DNA from 3 places in the Streptomyces sp. NPDC051136 genome. Region 1 is predicted to be linked to each of the others. Evidence: riboswitches for the same ligand, from Rfam matches in the RefSeq annotation. Region 1 holds a riboswitch; each other region holds the start of a gene.
The links. A riboswitch is a leader RNA that binds a small molecule or an ion and turns the genes downstream of it on or off. The one in region 1 is predicted to bind cobalamin.
Positions count from the first base shown of each region.

Region 1 (6,414 bases):
CGCGAACACGCGGTCTTCGCCGGGCTGTCCACCGGGGCCGGCTATCTGACGGCGACGTACGAGGCCCGCCGCCACCCCGACCGACTGCACCTCGTGCTGGGCGCCGACACCGGACACCGGTACGTGGAGCGGGTGTTCGCCCGGCACACCGAGGCCCTGGACCCGGCCGCGCTGAAGCCCGTTGAGGTCCGCGGTCCCGAGGAGATGACCATGCCCTGGTCGAGGGCGACGTGGCAGCGCACTCCCCGCCAGGCGAAGTGGAAGGAGAGTGCCGCATGACCGTGGCCTGCCTGGAGTCACTGACCTTCGGCCTCGGCCGTCTGGTCCGCGCCGCCGACCGGCTCGGCGAGCGCCTGCTGCTCCTCACCCGGGACCCCGCGTACTACGCCTACGAACTGGACCGGCTGCCCACCGACGCCCTGGACGTCGTCGTGACCGACACCTTCGACGTGGAGCGGGTCGACTCGCTGCTCCGGCGCACCCCGGAACTGCGCGGCCTGATCAGTTCCACCGACACCTGGACACTGGCCGGCGCCGAGCTCACCGATCGCCTCGGCCTGCCCGGCCTCGACCCGGCCGTGCTGCGGATGACCCGGGACAAGGCCGCCGTACGCAACAGGCTGCACGAGGCGGGACTCACCCGCGCCCGGGCCGTCGAATGCGCCGTCCCGGACGGCGAGGCACGCGGGCTCCTGCTCAAGGAGGCGGGGGTGCCGCTCATACTCAAGGACACGGCCGGCACCGGGAGTCAGAACGTGTGGCTGGTCCGTGACGAGGGCGAACTCGACGCGGCGCTGGAAGAGTCGTCCGGTCGGGACCTGAAGGGGCGGCTGTTCGCCGAACCCTATCTCAGCGGGCCGGTGTACAGCGCCGAGACGCTCACCTGGGACGGTCGCACCAGGCTGCTGGGCGTCTCCAGCCGGCTCATGTCACCTGAGCCGCACTTCCGGGAGGAGATCACCGCCTTCCCCGTGGCGTTCCCGAGCCCGCAACGGACATCACTCGAGTCCTGGCTCGATCGGGTACTCGCCGCCGTCGACTACACCGACCGGTTCGCACATGTGGAGTTCGTGCTGACCGCCGACGGCCCGGAGGTGGTGGAGGTCAATCCCCGCATCGGAGGCGCCCTGGTCGGCGAGGGCATGTGCCGGGCCCTCGGCGTCAACGTGTACGAGGCGGTGATCGAGGCCGCACTCGGCCGCCGCCCCCGTCTCATGGACGCGGAACTTCCCGGCGGTCCGGCCGTCGCCTTCGTTCTCGGCTACCCGGCCGCCCCCGGCGTGTTCACCGGCGTCGCCGGGCTCGACCGGCTGACCGACATGCCGGGAGCCCCCACCTGGTATCCGGCCAAGCAGCCCGGCGACCTCATCGAGCACCTGAGCGACAGCCGCGGATACGCGGGCCTCGTGTACGCCGAGGCGGAGACCGCCGAACTCGCCACCCACCGCGCGGTGGCCGCTGCCAACGCCTTGCGTGTCCTCACCGAACCGGCCGGCCGGGAGGCGCCCGGTGGGTGAACGCACCCCCGGGGAACCGGGCCTGCGGGCCTCGCTGTTCCCGCTCACCGGCCCGCTGCGGTTCCTCCTGCTCAGCTCGTTCCTCATCCCGCTCGGCAGTTTCATGGTCCTGCCGTTCATGTCGGTGTTCCTGCACGAGCGGCTCGGGATGGGTCTCGGCACGGTCGGCGTCGTCCTGGCCGTGGCATCGCTCGTGCAGTTCTCGGGCGGCATCGTCGGCGGAGCCCTCGCGGACCGGATCGGGCTGCGCCGCACCATGCTGTGGGCACTGGTCGTACGCTCCGCCGGTTTCACCGGGCTCCTGCTGGCCCTGCGCTGGCCGCCCCTCGCGGTCGGCGCACTGGTCCTGACGTGCTGCGGTGCCGCGCTCTACCTGCCCGCCAACAAGGCGTACCTGGTGCACGGCGTCGACGACGAGCGCCGCCCGGCGTTCCTGTCGGCGGGCAACGCGGCGCTCAACGCCGGGATGGCGGTCGGCCCGCTCATCGCCGGGCCGTTCGTCCTGTCCTCGCCCGGCTGGCTGTTCGCAGCCGTCACGACGCTGTTCCTCGCGGTCACGGCGGGACACGCACGGCTGCCGCAGACCCACGGGACGCACGCCGCCGAATCGACGGAAACGGCCCGCCCGGGACTACTCGCCGGCGTGGCACTCCTGCCGTTCGCCGCCAACGCGCTGGCCTTCTACCTCTACTTCCACTTCCAGCACTTCCTGGCGGTGTACGCCGTCGAGCGCGCCTCCAGCGGCTTCTACAGTCTGGTGCTGCTGCTCTGTTTCACGCTGGTCATCGTCGTACAGCCGCTCGCCTCCGGCCTGATCCGGCGCATGCCGTACGCCCTCGCCCTCGCGGTCGGATTCACGGGCCTGGCAGCGGGCCTGGCCGTGCTGGCGGCCGGCACCCGGACGGCGCTGCTGGCGGGCGGCGCGCTGATCACCCTCGGCGACATCGTGCTGTTCCTCAAGAACGACCTGGAGGCACTGCTCCGCAGCCCCCGCTCGGACGCCGTGGTCTTCGGTCAGCAGCGACTGGCCGCGGGCCTGGGCGCCTGCGCGAGCGGCGTGCTGGGCGGCCAGGTGTACAGCCTCGGTGAACGGGCCGGCCACACCGGCTGGTTCTGGCTGCTGGCAGCAGCCCAGTGCCTGCTGCTTCCCCCTCTGCTGCTCACGCTGCGCCGTCGCACGGCGCGGCGCCCTGTCCCCGACGGCGACCACGAAGGAGCACTGACGCGCGATGACACGGACGGGCGGATTCCAGGACGATGACTTCTGGACCGAGTTCCACGACTTCCTCTTCTCCGAGCAGCGCCACGAGCAGGCCGAGGAACTCCTCGACACCTCTCCCCTGCTCGCCCTGACCGAGAGGTCACGCGTGCTGGACCTGTGCTGCGGGCCGGGCGTCTTCACCGTGCCCCTCGCCCGCCGCGGTCACCGCGTGACCGGAGTGGACCTGAGCCCGGCCATGCTGGACCGGGCACGCAAGCGCTCGGCCGACGCCGGTGCCGACGTGACGTACGTCCGGGCCGACGCACGCGAGTACGAAGCGCCGGGCGGCTTCGACGTCGTCCTCAACATGTTCACCTCCTTCGGATACTTCGAGGACCCCGCCGACAACGCGCGCGTGCTGCGCACCATGCACAGCTGCCTGGCCCCCGGCGGCACACTCATTCTCGATCTCGCCGGGAAGGAGCTGCTGGCCCGCAGGGTCACCCCGCCCAAGGTGGTGCGGCGGGGCGAGGACCTGATGGTGCAGACCGACTCCGTGCTGGACGACTGGGCACGGCTGCGCAGCGAGTGGGTACTGGTCCGGGGCGAGCGGGTGACGCGGGCCACCTTGACGTGGTTCGTGTACAGCGCGGTGGAGCTGCGGCGGATGGCCGAGGAGGCGGGGTTCGGCCGCGTGGAGGTCTTCGGCGGGTTCGACGGACGCCCGTACGACGAGAACGCCGAGCGGCTCGTCCTGCGGGCGGTCCACGAGGCGTGAGGAAGGCGGGGCGTGCGGCCGGGTCCGCACGCCCTTTTGCCGTCGGCTCGCGGGACCGTAGGATCGCCTGGTCATCGCCGCGACGGGAGACAGGAAGCCGGTGCGATTCCGGCACGGTCCCGCCACTGTGACCGGGGAGCGCCCCTCCGACATGCCACTGCGCACCGCGCGGGAAGGCGGAGGGAACGTCGATCCGGGAGTCAGGACACTGGTCCGTCGCGGGCCCGATCCGAGGAGCGCGGACTCCAGGAGGCTTCACGTGTCCCAGTTGTTCACCCCTGCCCGCACGCGCGGGTTCCTCCGCGCCACGGCCGCAGCCGTGGCCCTTTCATCAGTGCTGCTGACCGCCGCCTGCGGTGCGTCCGACGACGGCGACCGGGACGCGAAGGCGACCGCCGCCGCGCCCGCGGGCTTCCCGGTCACCATCGACAACTGCGGCGTGAAGACGACGTACGACGAGCCGCCGTCGCGGGTGGTCACCATCCACCAGCATCCGGCGGAACTCATGCTCGCCCTCGGTCTCGAGGACCGCATGGTCGGTATGGCCTTCCCCGACTCGGCCGTCCTGCCCGAGCTGAAGAAGGACTACGAGGCGATCCCCGAACTGGCGGAGAGGGAGCCGTCGTTCGAGAAGATCCTGGACGCCGAACCCGACTTCGTCTACGGCGGCTACGGCAGCGCCTTCGCCGAGAAGGAGGGCCGTTCCCGCAAGGCGTTCGCCGACGCCGGCATCGACACCTACCTCAACCGCGAGTACTGCGGCAAAGGGCAGGTGACGATGAAGGACACCTACGACGAGATCCGGACCATCGGCAAGATCTTCGGAGTCCCGGACCGGGCCGACAAGCTGGTCACCGACCTGCGAGGCCGCGTCGCGAAGGCCACCGCCGAGGTCGAGGGCGAGCGCGAGATGCCCGTCTTCGTCTACGACAGCGGCGACAAGAGCGCCTTCACCGCGGGCGGCAAGGGCCTGGGCACCGAGTTGATCCGGCTGGCCGGCGGCAAGAACGTCTTCGCCGACCTGGACGACGTCTTCGGCGACGTCTCCTGGGAGCAGGTCGTCGAGCGCAAGCCGGAAGTCATCGCGATCTACGACTACGCCGGCGCCGGAAGCGTCGAGGACAAGAAGAAGTTCCTGCTCTCCCAGACCGCGCTCGCCGACGTACCCGCCGTCAGGAACAAGCGGTTCGTGGTCCTGCCGCTGACCGCCACGCTGGTCGGCATCCGCTCGGCCTACGCGGTCGACGACCTGGCCCGCGGACTGCACCCGGAGAGCTTCCAGTGACCCAGGCCGCCACCGGCACGCCCGCCGAAGGGACGGTGCCACGGCGGAAGACCACCGAATCAGGACAGGGCCGTACGCGGCTCGGCGTCACGCTGCTGGTGCTCACCGCTCTGCTCGTCGTCTCCGCGACGGCGGGCCTCGCGATCGGCTCCGTGCACGTACCGCCGGGCCAGGTGTGGGGCATCGTGACGCACGCGCTGGGCGCCGACTGGCAGCAGCCGGGCTGGTCACGGGCCCGGGAGACCATCGTGGTGGACGTACGGGCGCCGCGGGTGCTGCTCGGTGCGGTCACCGGCGCAGGACTCGCGGTGATCGGCACCGCCCTGCAGGCACTGGTGCGCAATCCGCTCGCCGAGCCGTACCTGCTCGGCGTCTCCTCCGGGGCGTCGCTCGGCGCGGTCTCGGTGATCGTGTTCGGGTTCACCCTCTTCGGACCGGCTTCCCTGTCGGTGGCCGCCTTCGTGGGGGCGCTGGGCGCGCTCCTGCTCGTGTACGCCACCGCCCGCACCGGCGGACGCATCACCTCGTCGCGGCTCGTGCTGTCGGGAGTGGCGATCGCGGCGGTACTCACCGCGGTACTCGATCTGCTGCTGCTCACCACCGACCGGGGCAACGAGGCCCGCGCGGTCCTCGCCTGGACCCTCGGCGGTCTCGGCGGCGTCAACTGGGAGACGCTGTGGCTGCCGAGCGCCGCCCTGCTGCTCGGCATCGGCGTCCTCATGGCGCAGGCCCGCAACCTGAACCTGCTGCTGGCCGGCGAGGAGGCGGCCAGCACGATGGGACTGGACGTGGCCCGCTTCCGCGCCCGCCTGTTCGTCCTGCTCTCCCTCGTGACGGGAGTCCTGGTCGCGGCGGCCGGACCGATCGGCTTCGTCGGCCTGATGATGCCCCACGTCGTGCGCCTGTTCGTCGGCGGCGACCACCGCCGGGTCCTGCCGACGGCGGCACTCGGCGGAGCGGTCTTCCTCATCTGGGCCGACATCGCCGCGCGGACGATCGCCGCGCCGATGGAGATACCCGTCGGCGTGCTCACCGCCCTGTGCGGCGGGCCCTTCTTCCTGTGGCTGATGCGCCGGGACGCCCGACGCGGCACCGACCGAGGAGTGGCATGACCGCGACCGGCATGGCGCCGGCCGAACTGAGCGTCGACGGCGTCACGCTCACCGCCGGAGCCCGCCACCTGGTGCGCGACGTCTCCCTGACCGCCCGCCCCGGCGAGACCATCGGGCTCGTCGGCCCCAACGGCAGCGGCAAGTCGAGCCTCCTGCGCACCGTCTACCGCGTCCTGCGCCCCGACACCGGCCGGGTCAGGGTCGACGGAGACGACGCCTGGACGCTGCCGGTGCGGCAACTGGCCCGCACCGTGGCGGCGGTGGTACAGGACTCGGCCGCCGACTTCGACCTCGCCGTCCGCGAGGTCGTCGCCATGGGCCGCACCCCGCACAAACGACTCCTCGCCGGTGACACGCCCGAAGACGCCGGCCTCATCGACCGCGCGCTCCTCGCGGTCGACGCCCTCCACCTGGCCGACCGCCCCTTCGACCGGCTCTCCGGCGGCGAGCGCCAACGCGTCCTCATCGCGCGCGCCCTGGCCCAGCAGCCCACCCTCCTGGTCCTCGACGAACCCACCAAC
Region 1 covers NZ_JBITFE010000004.1:550,368-556,781, forward strand. Annotated here, with positions in the region: gene ACIBCJ_RS14940 (cysteine synthase family protein) at 1-279, shown strand, start outside; gene ACIBCJ_RS14945 (ATP-grasp domain-containing protein) at 276-1,517, shown strand; gene ACIBCJ_RS14950 (MFS transporter) at 1,510-2,778, shown strand; gene ACIBCJ_RS14955 (class I SAM-dependent methyltransferase) at 2,747-3,496, shown strand; cobalamin riboswitch at 3,586-3,707, shown strand; gene ACIBCJ_RS14960 (ABC transporter substrate-binding protein) at 3,756-4,781, shown strand; gene ACIBCJ_RS14965 (FecCD family ABC transporter permease) at 4,778-5,893, shown strand; gene ACIBCJ_RS14970 (ABC transporter ATP-binding protein) at 5,905-6,414, shown strand, end outside.

Region 2 (6,414 bases), on a different contig from region 1:
TGCCGATGCTGATGCTCTCCCGGCACTCGCAGGACCGCACCGGTCAGCCGGTGGAATGGGTGCGCTCGGTGTACCGGGGCGACCGCTACAAGTTCGTGGCCCGCCTCAAGCGCCCTCAGGACTAGGGCATACCCGGCATACGCTCCCGCGCGCGAGCGCGAGATTGCAGTTGAGGACCGATATACGGACGAGGTCTTCCGCTGTCTTGACACCGTCACCTACATTTCGTGCGCACTGCACGAGGTGATCAGCGAGGGGACGGAGCCGCGCATGCCAGAAGACACAGAAGCGAGCAGAGAGCCGGTGGTGACGCCGGTGCGCGTCGTCATCGGGCTCTGCCTCGTCGCACCGTTCGTCGCCATGCTGTGGGTCGGTTCGTACGCGAAGTCCGACCCGACGTTCATCGGCATTCCCTTCTTCTACTGGTACCAGATGGCCTGGGTGCTGATCTCCACGGTGCTGACGGTGATCGCGTACCAGCTGTGGCAGCGCGACCAGCGCGGACGCGCCGCCCACTCCGCCGCCGCCTCCACCCCGAAGGGCGGTGAGCCGCGATGAACGACGGCGTGAACGGCGTCGCACTCGCCGTCTTCATCTTCTTCTTCGTCCTCGTCACCGCCATGGGCTTCCTGGCCGCGCGCTGGCGCCGGGCCGAGAACGAGCACAGCCTCGACGAGTGGGGCCTCGGCGGCCGCTCGTTCGGCACCTGGGTCACCTGGTTCCTGCTGGGCGGCGACCTGTACACCGCGTACACCTTCGTGGCCGTCCCGGCGGCGATCTACGCGGCGGGCGCGTCCGGCTTCTTCGCGGTGCCGTACACGATCCTGGTCTACCCGCTGATCTTCACCTTCCTGCCCCGCCTGTGGTCGGTCTCGCACAAGCACGGGTACGTGACGACCTCGGACTTCGTGCGCGGCCGGTTCGGCTCCAAGGGCCTGTCGCTGGCGGTCGCCGTCACCGGCATCCTGGCGACGATGCCGTACATCGCGCTCCAGCTGGTCGGCATCCAGGCCGTCCTGGACGTGATGGGCGTCGGCGGCGGCGAGGACACCAACTGGTTCGTCAAGGACCTGCCGCTGCTGATCGCCTTCGGCGTGCTGGCGGCGTACACCTACTCGTCGGGACTGCGCGCGCCCGCGCTGATCGCGTTCGTGAAGGACACGCTGATCTACATCGTGATCGCGGTGGCGATCATCTACATCCCGATCAAGCTGGGCGGCTTCGACGACATCTTCGCGTCGGCGAGCGACAAGTTCACCGAGGCGGGGGCGGGCGGAGTGGTGCCGGCCGCGGGGGGCCAGTGGACGTATGCGACCCTGGCGCTCGGCTCGGCGCTGGCCCTGTTCATGTACCCGCACTCGATCACCGCCACGCTGTCCTCGCGCAGCCGTGAGGTGATCCGCCGCAACACCACGATCCTGCCGCTGTACTCGCTGATGCTGGGCCTGCTCGCGCTGCTGGGCTTCATGGCGATCGCGGCCGGGGTGAAGGTGAAGAACGGCCAGCTGGCGATCCCGCAGCTGTTCGAGAACATGTTCCCGGACTGGTTCGCGGGCGTGGCCTTCGCGGCCATCGGCATCGGCGCCCTGGTCCCGGCGGCGATCATGTCGATCGCGGCCGCGAACCTCTTCACCCGCAACATCTACAAGGACTTCATCAAGCCGGACGCCACGCCGCAGCAGGAGACCAAGGTCTCCAAGCTGGTGTCGCTCCTGGTGAAGGTGGGCGCGCTGATCTTCGTCCTGGGCATGGACAAGACCGTCGCGATCAACTTCCAGCTGCTGGGCGGCATCTGGATCCTGCAGACCTTCCCGGCCCTGGTCGGCGGCCTGTTCACCCGCTGGTTCCACCGCTGGGCGCTGCTCGGCGGCTGGGCGGTCGGCATGGTCTACGGCACGGTCGCCGCCTACGGCGTGGCCTCGCCGACGCAGAAGCACTTCGGCGGCTCCTCCGACGAGATTCCCGGCATCGGCGAGATCGGCTACATCGGTCTCACCGCCTTCGTGCTGAACGTCGTGGTCACCGTGGTCCTGACCTTCGTCCTGAGGGCCCTCAAGGCGCCCGACGGCGTGGACGAGACCAGCCCGGCCGACTACACGGCGGACGCCGGAGACCCCGGTGTCCAGGTGGAACTGCCGCCGGCCACGGCGGGCAGCTCGCACTGACCCCGGCCGGAGTCCCGGCATCGAGGCGGGCCGTCGGAGAAATCCGGCGGCCCGCCGTCGTACCCGTGGGGCACACTCGGCCGCATGGACTTCGCGATCCGGCCGGCGGCCGACGACGAGTACGACACCCTCGGCGAGATCACGGCGCAGGCCTATCTCCGGGACGGCCTCCTCGACTTCGGTGAGGACGACGCCTACCTCGGTGAGCTGAGGAACGTGGGCAAGCGGGCGGCGGCCGCGCAGGTGCTGGTCGCCGCGGCGGACGGCCAGGTGCTCGGCGGCGTCACCTTCGTGCCCTCGGGCGGCCCCATGGCGGACATCGCGCGGCCCGGCGAGGCCGAGATACGCATGCTCGCCGTCTCCCGCCCGGCACGCGGCCGCGGGGCCGGTGAGGCCCTCGTGCGGGCCTGCGTCGACCGGGCACGGTCCGTCGAGGGGTGCACGGGCGTCGTGCTGTCGACCCAGCGCGCCATGCGCTCCGCCCACCGCCTCTACGAGCGCCTGGGTTTCGTGCGCACGCCCGACCGCGACTGGAACCCGCTTCCCGAGCTGGACGGCTTCACGCTGCTCACCTACCGGCTGACGCTCTGACACCGAACCGGCGCGACGCGCGGGCACGGCAGCCGGACACAACATCTGGGGGTGCTGGCGGAGCCCGGCACTAGATGTATGCTCGTGCTCGCTGTCGCCGCAGGGGAATCCGGTGCGAATCCGGAACTGTCCCGCAACGGTGTACTTGCGTGCATCCGTACGTCTTCGCACGTGCGCGCACGCCTGTCCAGTCCGAGGACCTGCCGACGGTGCGCCCGGCCGAACCGGCCCGGGTGCCATGACGTCCGGGCCTCGTGGAGTGGGCCGGTGGACGCGACGCCGTGCGCGCTCGTGCCGCCCCCTGCCCTCCCCCAGGCCCCGTGCCGAGCGAGGGAGTGCTCCACGTGACCATCGCGCCAGCCGATCCGGCTTCAGCGACCCCGGTGACGGCGACCGGGGAACCCGACGGACCCGGTGCCGCCCTGCTGCGGACCCTGACCGGGCTCACCGCCGACCTCCCCGGCGCCGATCCCGGACGAGTGGCCGCCGCCGCACTGCGCGGCCGGTCCGCCCGCGCCGACGAGGCCGAGCTGCGCGAGCTGGCCACGGAGGCGTCCGCCGGGCTGATCTCCGAGGACCCGGTCTACTCCCGGCTGGCCGCCCGGCTGCTCACCCTCGGCATCCGCGACGAGGCCGCCTCACAGGGAGTCGTCGCCTTCACCGACGCGGTCGCCACCGGGCACCGCGAGGGCCTGATCGCCGACCGCACCGCCGCGTTCGTGCGGCTGCACGGCGACCGCCTGGACGCGCTGGTCGACCCGGACGCCGACGACCGCTTCGGCTACTTCGGGCTGCGCACCGTGTACAGCCGCTACCTGCTGCGCCACCCGATCACCCGCAAGGCCGTCGAGACCCCCCAGCACTTCCTGCTGCGGGTCGCCGCCGGACTCGCCGAGGACGACACCGCCCGGTCGGTCGACGAGGTCGCCGCGCTCTACGGTCTGATGAGCCGCCTGGACTACCTGCCCTCCTCGCCCACCCTCTTCAACTCCGGCACCCGGCACGCCCAGATGTCGTCCTGCTACCTCCTGGACTCCCCCAAGGACGAGCTGGACTCCCTCTACGACCGGCTGCACCAGGTGGCCCGCCTGTCCAAGCACGCCGGCGGCATCGGCATCGCCTACTCCCGCGTCCGTTCCCGCGGTTCGCTGATCCGCGGCACCAACGGGCACTCCAACGGCATCGTCCCGTTCCTGAAGACGCTGGACGCCTCGGTCGCCGCCGTGAACCAGGGCGGCCGGCGCAAGGGTGCCGCGGCGGTCTACCTGGAGACCTGGCACGCGGACGTCGAGGAGTTCCTGGAGCTGCGGGACAACACCGGTGAGGACGCCCGCCGTACGCACAACCTGAACCTCGCGCACTGGATCCCGGACGAGTTCATGCGCCGCGTGGACGCCGACGGGTCCTGGTCGCTGTTCTCCCCCGCCGACGTGCCGGAGCTGACCGACCTGTGGGGCGAGGAGTTCGACGCCGCGTACCGCGGGGCGGAGGAGGCGGGACTCGCCCGCAAGGTGCTGCCCGCCCGTGAGCTGTACGGCCGCATGATGCGCACCCTGGCGCAGACCGGCAACGGCTGGATGACCTTCAAGGACACCGCCAACCGCACGGCCAACCAGACCGCGACCCCCGGCCACGTCGTCCACTCCTCCAACCTCTGCACGGAGATCCTGGAGGTCACGGACGACGGGGAGACGGCGGTCTGCAACCTCGGCTCGGTCAACCTCGGCGCGTTCGTCGACCGGACGGCGGGTGACCTCGACTGGGAGCGCCTGGACGCCACCGTCCGCACCGCCGTGACCTTCCTGGACCGGGTCGTCGACATCAACTTCTACCCGACCGAGCAGGCGGGCCGCTCCAACGCCCGCTGGCGCCCGGTCGGGCTCGGCGCGATGGGCCTGCAGGACGTCTTCTTCCAGCTGCGCCTGCCCTTCGACTCGCCCGAGGCGAAGGCCCTGTCCACCCGCATCGCCGAGCGGATCATGCTCGCCGCGTACGAGACCTCCGCCGACCTCGCCGAGCGCGGTGGCCCCGCCCCGGCCTGGGAGAAGACCCGTACGGCACAGGGCGTGCTGCACCCGGACCACTACGGCGTGGAGCCCGCCTGGCCGGAGCGCTGGGCCGCGCTGCGCGCCCGCATGGCGACGACCGGGCTGCGCAACTCGCTGCTCCTGGCGATCGCGCCGACCGCGACCATCGCCTCCATCGCCGGTGTCTACGAGTGCATCGAGCCGCAGGTGTCCAACCTGTTCAAGCGCGAGACGCTGTCCGGTGAGTTCCTCCAGGTCAACTCCTACCTGGTGGACGACCTCAAGCGGCTCGGCGTGTGGGACGCGCGCACCCGTGAGGCGCTGCGCGAGGCGAACGGATCGGTGCAGGGCTTCTCCTGGATCCCCGAGGACGTGCGCGCGCTGTACCGCACCGCCTGGGAGATCCCGCAGCGCGGCCTGATCGACATGGCCGCCGCCCGCACCCCGTACCTGGACCAGGCGCAGTCCCTCAACCTGTTCCTGGAGACGCCGACCATCGGGAAGCTCTCCTCGATGTACGCGTACGCCTGGAAGCAGGGCCTGAAGACCACGTACTACCTGCGTTCACGCCCGGCGACCCGCATCGCCCGCGCCGCGGCCCGCGCCACCACCGTCCCCGCGCAGGCCGCCCCCGGTCCCGAAGCGGTCGCCTGCTCCCTGGAAAACCCCGAGTCCTGCGAGGCCTGCCAGTAATGACCGCCGAGACCCCCGCGAACCCCGAGAACCGCGTGACGAAGAACCTGCTCGACCCGGGCTTCGAGCTGACCCTGCGCCCGATGCGCTACCCGGACTTCTACGAGCGCTACCGGGACGCCATCAAGAACACCTGGCACGTCGAGGAGGTCGACCTCCACTCGGACGTCGCCGACCTGGCGAAGCTCAGCCCCGAGGAGCAGCACCTGATCGGCCGGCTGGTGGCCTTCTTCGCCACCGGTGACTCGATCGTGGCGAACAACCTGGTGCTGACGCTGTACAAGCACATCAACTCCCCCGAGGCGCGGCTGTACCTGAGCCGCCAGCTCTTCGAGGAGGCCGTCCACGTCCAGTTCTACCTGACCCTGCTGGACACCTACCTGCCCGACCCGGAGGACCGTGCCGCCGCCTTCGCGGCCGTGGAGAACATCCCCTCCATCCGGGAGAAGGCCGAGTTCTGCTTCCGGTGGATGGACTCGGTGGAGTCGATCGACCGCCTGGAGTCCCGGGCCGACCGGCGCCGTTTCCTGCTGAACCTCATCTGCTTCGCCGCGTGCATCGAGGGTCTGTTCTTCTACGGCGCCTTCGCCTACGTCTACTGGTTCCGCAGCCGGGGCCTGCTGCACGGACTGGCCACCGGCACCAACTGGGTGTTCCGGGACGAGACCATGCACATGTCCTTCGCGTTCGACGTCGTCGACACCGTCCGCAAGGAGGAGCCGGAGCTGTTCGACGAGCGGCTCGGGGAGCAGGTCACCGACATGCTGAGGGAGGCCGTCGAGGCCGAGCTGCAGTTCGCGCGCGACCTGTGCGGTGACGGCCTCCCGGGTATGAACACCGACTCGATGCGGCAGTACCTGGAGTGCGTGGCCGACCAGCGTCTGACCCGGCTCGGCTTCGCCCCGGTCTACGGCTCCGAGAACCCCTTCTCCTTCATG
Region 2 covers NZ_JBITFE010000006.1:212,088-218,501, forward strand. Annotated here, with positions in the region: gene ACIBCJ_RS18875 (GntR family transcriptional regulator) at 1-125, shown strand, start outside; gene ACIBCJ_RS18880 (DUF3311 domain-containing protein) at 271-558, shown strand; gene mctP (monocarboxylate uptake permease MctP) at 555-2,165, shown strand; gene ACIBCJ_RS18890 (GNAT family N-acetyltransferase) at 2,250-2,756, shown strand; cobalamin riboswitch at 2,818-2,979, shown strand; gene ACIBCJ_RS18895 (ribonucleoside-diphosphate reductase subunit alpha) at 3,101-5,476, shown strand; gene ACIBCJ_RS18900 (ribonucleotide-diphosphate reductase subunit beta) at 5,476-6,414, shown strand, end outside.
Region 2: it holds a riboswitch for cobalamin, as region 1 does, so the genes downstream of both, ACIBCJ_RS18895 (ribonucleoside-diphosphate reductase subunit alpha) here and ACIBCJ_RS14960 (ABC transporter substrate-binding protein) in region 1, are expected to answer to the same signal.

Region 3 (6,414 bases), on a different contig from region 1:
CGGCCCCGGACGACCAGGTGTTCCAGGCCCGACGGGTGGGCGGCCAGGGCGTCCTTGGACTCGGCGGCGCCGACGAAGCCGACCGGCACGCCGATGACGGCGGCCGGACGGGGCGCCCCCTCCTCGATCATCTCCAGCAGCCGGAAGAGCGCGGTGGGCGCGTTGCCGACGGCGACCACGGCCCCCTCCAGCCGGTCGCGCCACAGCTCCAGGGCGGCGGCGCTGCGCGTGGTGCCGAGCCTGGCCGCCAGCTCGGGGACGGCCGGGTCGGACAGGGTGCACAGGACGTCGTTGTCCGCGGGCAGCCGCTTGCGCGTGACGCCGCTCGCCACCATCCGCACGTCGCACAGGATGGGCGCGCCGGAGCGCAGGGCCTCGCGGGCGCGGGCCACCACGCCGGAGGAGTACGCGAGATCGCGCACGAGGTCCACCATGCCGCAGGCGTGGATCATCCGGACCGCGACCTGGCTGACGTCCGCGGGCAACGCCGCGAGGTCCGCCTCCGCGCGGATGGTCGCGAAGGACGCGCGGTAGATGGCCGCGCCGTCCTTCTCGTAGTCGTAGGGGGTCACGGTGCTGGTCTCGCTGCTCTCGGTCGTCGTGGTACGGCTCGTACGGCTCATGAGGTGATCGCCGCCAGGGCGGTGGCGAGGTCGGACAGGTCGTGGACCGCGGCGGTGCGGGTCTGCCGCCCGGCGCCGTCGGTCCGCGTGACGCGGTAACCGCCGTCCGGTACGGCGGTCACGTCGACGCGGTCGCCCCGGGGGTGGCCGCACCGCCGCTCGCAGCCGGACCAGTACAGCGGGAGGCGGGCACCGCCCACGGCGCCGAGGGCGCGGGTCGCGTCGGCGCGGACGTCCGCGTGGGACTTGCCGCACCCCGGCCGCCCGATGCACGCGCCGACGCCCGGCCAGGGCGAGGCGGGGTCGGTGACGAGGCCCGCGGCGGCCAGGCGGGAGAGGGCGGCGCTCCGCTCGGACGCGGTCATGTCCGCGGTGGGGACGACGACGCCGCGCCAGGGGGTGAGGCGCAGTTCACCGGGGGCGACCGCGGTCAACTCCCGCCACTGCGGGGCGGTCAGGCGCCCGAGCGGGACATGGACGGACAGAGCGGAGCCGACGATCCCGGGAGGGGGCCCGCCGGTGGCCGCCGGGCTGCCCGGGGGGCGGGTGCCGACGGTGTCTGGCGCGGGGATCGGCTCCCGGGCCCTGTCGGGTCCCGGCGCACGGCTCGGGGCCCGGGTGCCGTCCGTTCCGGCCGGGCCGCTCGGGTCGTGGGTGGTGCCGGTGGCCGCCGTATTGTCCGGCGGCCGGGTGTCGTCGGTCCCCGTCGCGTCGCCCGGGCCCGGGGTGCAGTCGATGCCCGACGCCGCGAGGCGGTGTCGTAGGGCGGAGGTCAACTCGGTGTGCCCCGGCCCCAGGTCGTCGATGCGCCAGACCCGCTCGGCGGACCCCTCGGCGCACTCCAGGAACACCTCGGCCGCCAGCAGCGCCGCCCGCGGAGCGTCGCCCCCGGCGACCCGCAGCGTCTGCGGCGCGGAGCCCAGGCGGATCAGCGCACCGCCGTCGGCCGTGGCGCGCACGGTCACGTCGGCGCCGAGCGGGGCCATGTCACCGCGCCCGTCGTCGAGCGCGAACAGGAATCGCCCCGACAGTCCGCGCGCCGCCCCGCTCGCGCACAGCGCCGCGTCCAGCGCCGACAGCCAGGGCCGCACCTCGCGCACCCCGTTCCCGTCCAGCCCGGACAGCGGCGACGCCACGATGTTGCGCACCCTCTCGTGCCCACGGGACGGCAGGAGCCCGGCCTCCTCCAGCAGACCGGCCAACTCGCCGCCGCACGCGTCGCCGAGTCCGCGCAACTGCACGTTGCCGCGGGAGGTCAGGTGCAGCTCCCCGTCGCCCAGTTGCCGGGCCGCCTCCGCGAGGGCGTGCGCCTGCCGGGCGGTCAGGACACCGCCGGGCACGCGGACCCGGGCCAGGGCGCCGTCGTCGGCGGCGTGCAGCCGCAGCGACCCCGGGCAGGCGTCGCCGCGGTGCCGCGGAACCGGCGCGGCCGACGGGGACGAAAGCGGGGGAGGAGTGGGCACGGCGGCGAGCATACCGACCATCACACCGGCTGTATGCCCTGCCCTCTTGCGCCGCCCCTTACTATGCTGACCAGGTGGATCGTCCGGTCCGCCGCCGCCACGACGGCGACAGGGGAGGAAGCCCGGTGCGAACCCGGCGCGGTCCCGCCACTGTGAATCCGGCCACTAAGAGGCCGGACGAGCCAGGAACTCCCGCCGTCTTTCACCGCCCGGGGCGCGGACCCCGAGGAAGGCCAGACGACGCATGCCGCATTCGTCCGGGGAGCGCGCCGCGCAGCCCCGCATCCTGCTCCTGTCGACGTCCGACACCGACCTGCTCAGCGCCCGCGCGGCCGCCGGTCCGGTGCCCTACCGCTTCGCCAACCCCTCCCGCCTGCCGATCGAGGACCTGCCCGGCCTCCTCGACGGCGTGGGCCTGGTCGTCGTCCGCCTCCTCGGCGGAGTGCGCGCCTGGGAGGAGGGCCTGGACCTGCTGCTCGCCGACGGCCGCCCGGTCGTCGTCCTCACCGGTGAACAGGCGCCCGACGCCCAGCTGATGGCAGCCTCCACCGTGCCCGTCGGCATCGCCGCCGAGGCGCACGCGTACCTCGCCCACGGCGGACCGGCCAACCTGGAGCAGCTCGCCCGCTTCCTGTCCGACACCGTCCTGCTCACCGGCCACGGTTTCGACGCCCCCGCGCCCGCGCCCACCTGGGGTCCGCTGGAGCGCGAACCGGCCCGCGGCGAGGGCCCGGCCGTGGCCGTGCTCTACTACCGCGCCCACCACATGAGCGGCAACACCGCCTTCGTGCACGCCCTGTGCGACGCCGTGGAGGCCGCCGGCGGCCGCCCCCTGCCCCTCTACGTCGCCTCCCTGCGCGCCCCCGAGCCCGAGCTGATCGCCGAGCTGCGCGCCGCGGACGCGATCGTCACCACCGTCCTCGCGGCGGGCGGCACCAAGCCCGCCGAAGCCTCCGCGGGCGGCGACGACGAGTCCTGGGACGCGGGCGCGCTCACCGCGCTGGACGTGCCCATCCTCCAGGCCCTGTGCCTGACCGGGTCGCGCACCGCCTGGGAGGAGAACGACGAGGGGGTGTCGCCCCTGGACGCGGCCAGCCAGATCGCCGTGCCGGAGTTCGACGGCCGCCTGATCACCGTCCCGTTCTCCTTCAAGGAGATCGACGCCGACGGCCTCCCGGCGTACGTCGCCGACCCCGAACGCGCCGCCCGCGTCGCCGGCATCGCCGTACGCCACGCCCGTCTGCGGCACATCCCGGCCGCCGGCAAGCGCCTGGCCCTCGTGCTCTCCGCCTACCCGACCAAGCACTCCCGCATCGGCAACGCGGTCGGCCTCGACACCCCCGCCAGCGCCGTCGCCCTGCTGCGCAGGCTGCGCGAGGAGGGGTACGACTTCGGCACCGGCGAGGTCCCCGGCCTGGTCTCCGGCGACGGCGACGAGCTGATCCGCGCGCTGATCGAGGCGGGCGGCCACGACCAGGACTGGCTGACCGAGGAGCAGCTCGCCCGCAACCCGGTGCGCGTCCCGGCCGCCGACTACCGGCGCTGGTACGCGACCCTCCCCGAGGAGCTGCGCACCTCCGTCGAGCAGCACTGGGGCCCGCCGCCGGGCGAGATGTTCGTCGACCGCAGCCGCAACCCCGAGGGCGACATCGTGCTGGCCGCCCTGCGCCACGGCAACCTGCTGATCCTCATCCAGCCCCCGCGCGGCTTCGGCGAGAACCCCATCGCCATCTACCACGACCCGGACCTGCCGCCCTCCCACCACTACCTCGCCGCCTACCGCTGGATCGCCGCGAGCACCGAGGACGGCGGCTTCGGCGCGGACGCCATGATCCACCTGGGCAAGCACGGCAACCTGGAGTGGCTGCCCGGCAAGAACGCCGGCCTGTCCGCCGCCTGCGGCCCCGACGCCGCCCTCGGCGACCTCCCGCTGATCTACCCGTTCCTCGTCAACGACCCCGGCGAGGGCACCCAGGCCAAGCGCCGCGTCCACGCCACGCTCATCGACCACCTCGTCCCGCCGATGGCCCGCGCCGACTCCTACGGCGACATCGCCCGCCTGGAACAACTCCTCGACGAGTACGCCCAGATCGCGGCCATGGACCCGGCCAAGCTCCCGGCGATCCGCGCCCAGATCTGGACCCTCATCCAGGCCGCGAAGCTCGACCACGACCTCGGCCTCGACGACCGGCCCGACGACGAGGGCTTCGACGACATGATCCTCCATGTCGACGGCTGGCTCTGCGAGGTCAAGGACGCCCAGATCCGCGACGGCCTGCACGTCCTCGGCACCCCGCCCGCCGGCGCCGACCGCGTCAACCTCGTGCTCGCCATCCTGCGCGCCCGCCAGATATGGGGCGGCGCCACCGCCCTGCCCGGTCTGCGCGAGGCCCTGGGCCTGGACGAGTCCGCCGCCACCCGCACCACGGCCGACGCCGCCGAGGAACGGGCCCGCGCGCTCGTCCAGGCGATGGAGGACGCGGACTGGGACCCGGCCGCCGTACCCACCGGGCACGGCGAACAGGTCGCCGCGATCCTGGAGTTCGCGGCCCGCGAGGTCGTCCCGCGGCTCGCCGCCACCACCGCCGAGATCGACCACGCCGTGCACGCCCTGAACGGCGGCTTCGTCCCCGCCGGGCCCTCCGGGTCGCCGCTGCGCGGCCTGGTCAACGTCCTGCCGACCGGCCGCAACTTCTACTCGGTCGACCCCAAGGCCGTCCCCTCCCGGCTGGCCTGGGAGACCGGGCAGGCCCTCGCCGACAGCCTCCTGGAGCGGTACCGCACCGACCACGGCGACTGGCCGACCTCCGTCGGCCTCTCCCTGTGGGGCACCAGCGCCATGCGCACCGCGGGCGACGACGTCGCCGAGGCCCTCGCCCTGCTCGGCGTCCGCCCGGTCTGGGACGACGCCTCCCGCCGCGTCACCGGCCTCGAACCCGTCCCGTACGAGGAGCTGGGCCGCCCCCGCATCGACGTCACCCTGCGCATCTCGGGTTTCTTCCGGGACGCCTTCCCGCACACCGTCGGCCTGCTCGACGACGCCGTACGGCTCGCCGCGTCCCTGGAGGAGCCCGCCGAGGTCAACCGCGTCCGCGCCCACGTCCAGGCCGACCTCGCCGAGCACGGTGACGAACGCCGGGCCACCACCCGCATCTTCGGCTCCCGTCCCGGCACCTACGGCGCCGGACTGCTCCAGCTCATCGACTCCCGCGACTGGCGCACCGACGCCGACCTCGCCGAGGTCTACACCGTCTGGGGCGGCTACGCCTACGGCCGCGACCTCGACGGCCGCCCGGCCCGCGACGAGATGGAGACGGCGTACCGGCGCATCGCGGTGGCCGCGAAGAACACCGACACCCGCGAACACGACATCGCCGACTCGGACGACTACTTCCAGTACCACGGCGGCATGGTGGCCGCCGTCCGCGCCCTGCGCGGCACCGCCCCCGAGGCGTACATCGGCGACTCCACCCGGCCCGAGACCGTCCGCACGCGCACGCTGGTCGAGGAGACCTCCCGCGTCTTCCGTGCCCGCGTGGTCAACCCCAAGTGGATCGAGGCGATGCGCCGCCACGGCTACAAGGGCGCCTTCGAACTCGCCGCGACCGTCGACTACCTCTTCGGCTACGACGCCACCACGGGTGTCATGGCCGACTGGATGTACGACAAGCTCACCGAGACCTACGTCCTGGACCCGGCCAACCGCGAGTTCCTCCAGCAGGCCAACCCCTGGGCCCTGCACGGCATCGCCGAGCGGCTGCTGGAGGCGGAGTCGCGTGGCATGTGGGAGAAGCCCGACCCGGAGGTCCTGGCCGCGCTGCGCCAGGCGTACCTGGAGACCGAGGGCGACCTGGAGGGCGAGGACTGAGCACGGCCGGCCCGCGACGGACCCGTGCCGCCCGCCCGCCGGGCGACACGGGTCCTAGGACCAATGCCTGATCTTCCGCTCCGGCATCTGCTGTTAGCGTGCACTTGCACATTATTGGCAATAACGTCGGAGGATGTTGGACATGGCGGTGTACACGCTCCCTGAGCTTCCCTACGACTACGCGGAGCTCGAACCGGTCATCAACCCGCAGATCATCGAGCTGCACCACGACAAGCACCACGCCGCGTACGTGAAGGGCGCCAACGACACGCTGGAGCAGCTCGCCGAGGCGCGGGACAAGGAGCAGTGGGGCTCCATCAACGGCCTGGAGAAGAACCTGGCCTTCCACCTCTCCGGTCACATCCTGCACTCGATCTACTGGCACAACATGACCGGCGACGGCGGCGGCGAGCCCCTGGCGGCCGACGGCGTGGGCGACCTGGCCGACGCGATCACCGAG
Region 3 covers NZ_JBITFE010000009.1:63,182-69,595, forward strand. Annotated here, with positions in the region: gene ACIBCJ_RS25225 (precorrin-8X methylmutase) at 1-623, opposite strand, end outside; gene ACIBCJ_RS25230 (cobalamin biosynthesis protein CobG) at 620-2,098, opposite strand; cobalamin riboswitch at 2,154-2,301, shown strand; gene cobN (cobaltochelatase subunit CobN) at 2,331-5,954, shown strand; gene ACIBCJ_RS25240 (superoxide dismutase) at 6,097-6,414, shown strand, end outside.
Region 3: it holds a riboswitch for cobalamin, as region 1 does, so the genes downstream of both, cobN (cobaltochelatase subunit CobN) here and ACIBCJ_RS14960 (ABC transporter substrate-binding protein) in region 1, are expected to answer to the same signal.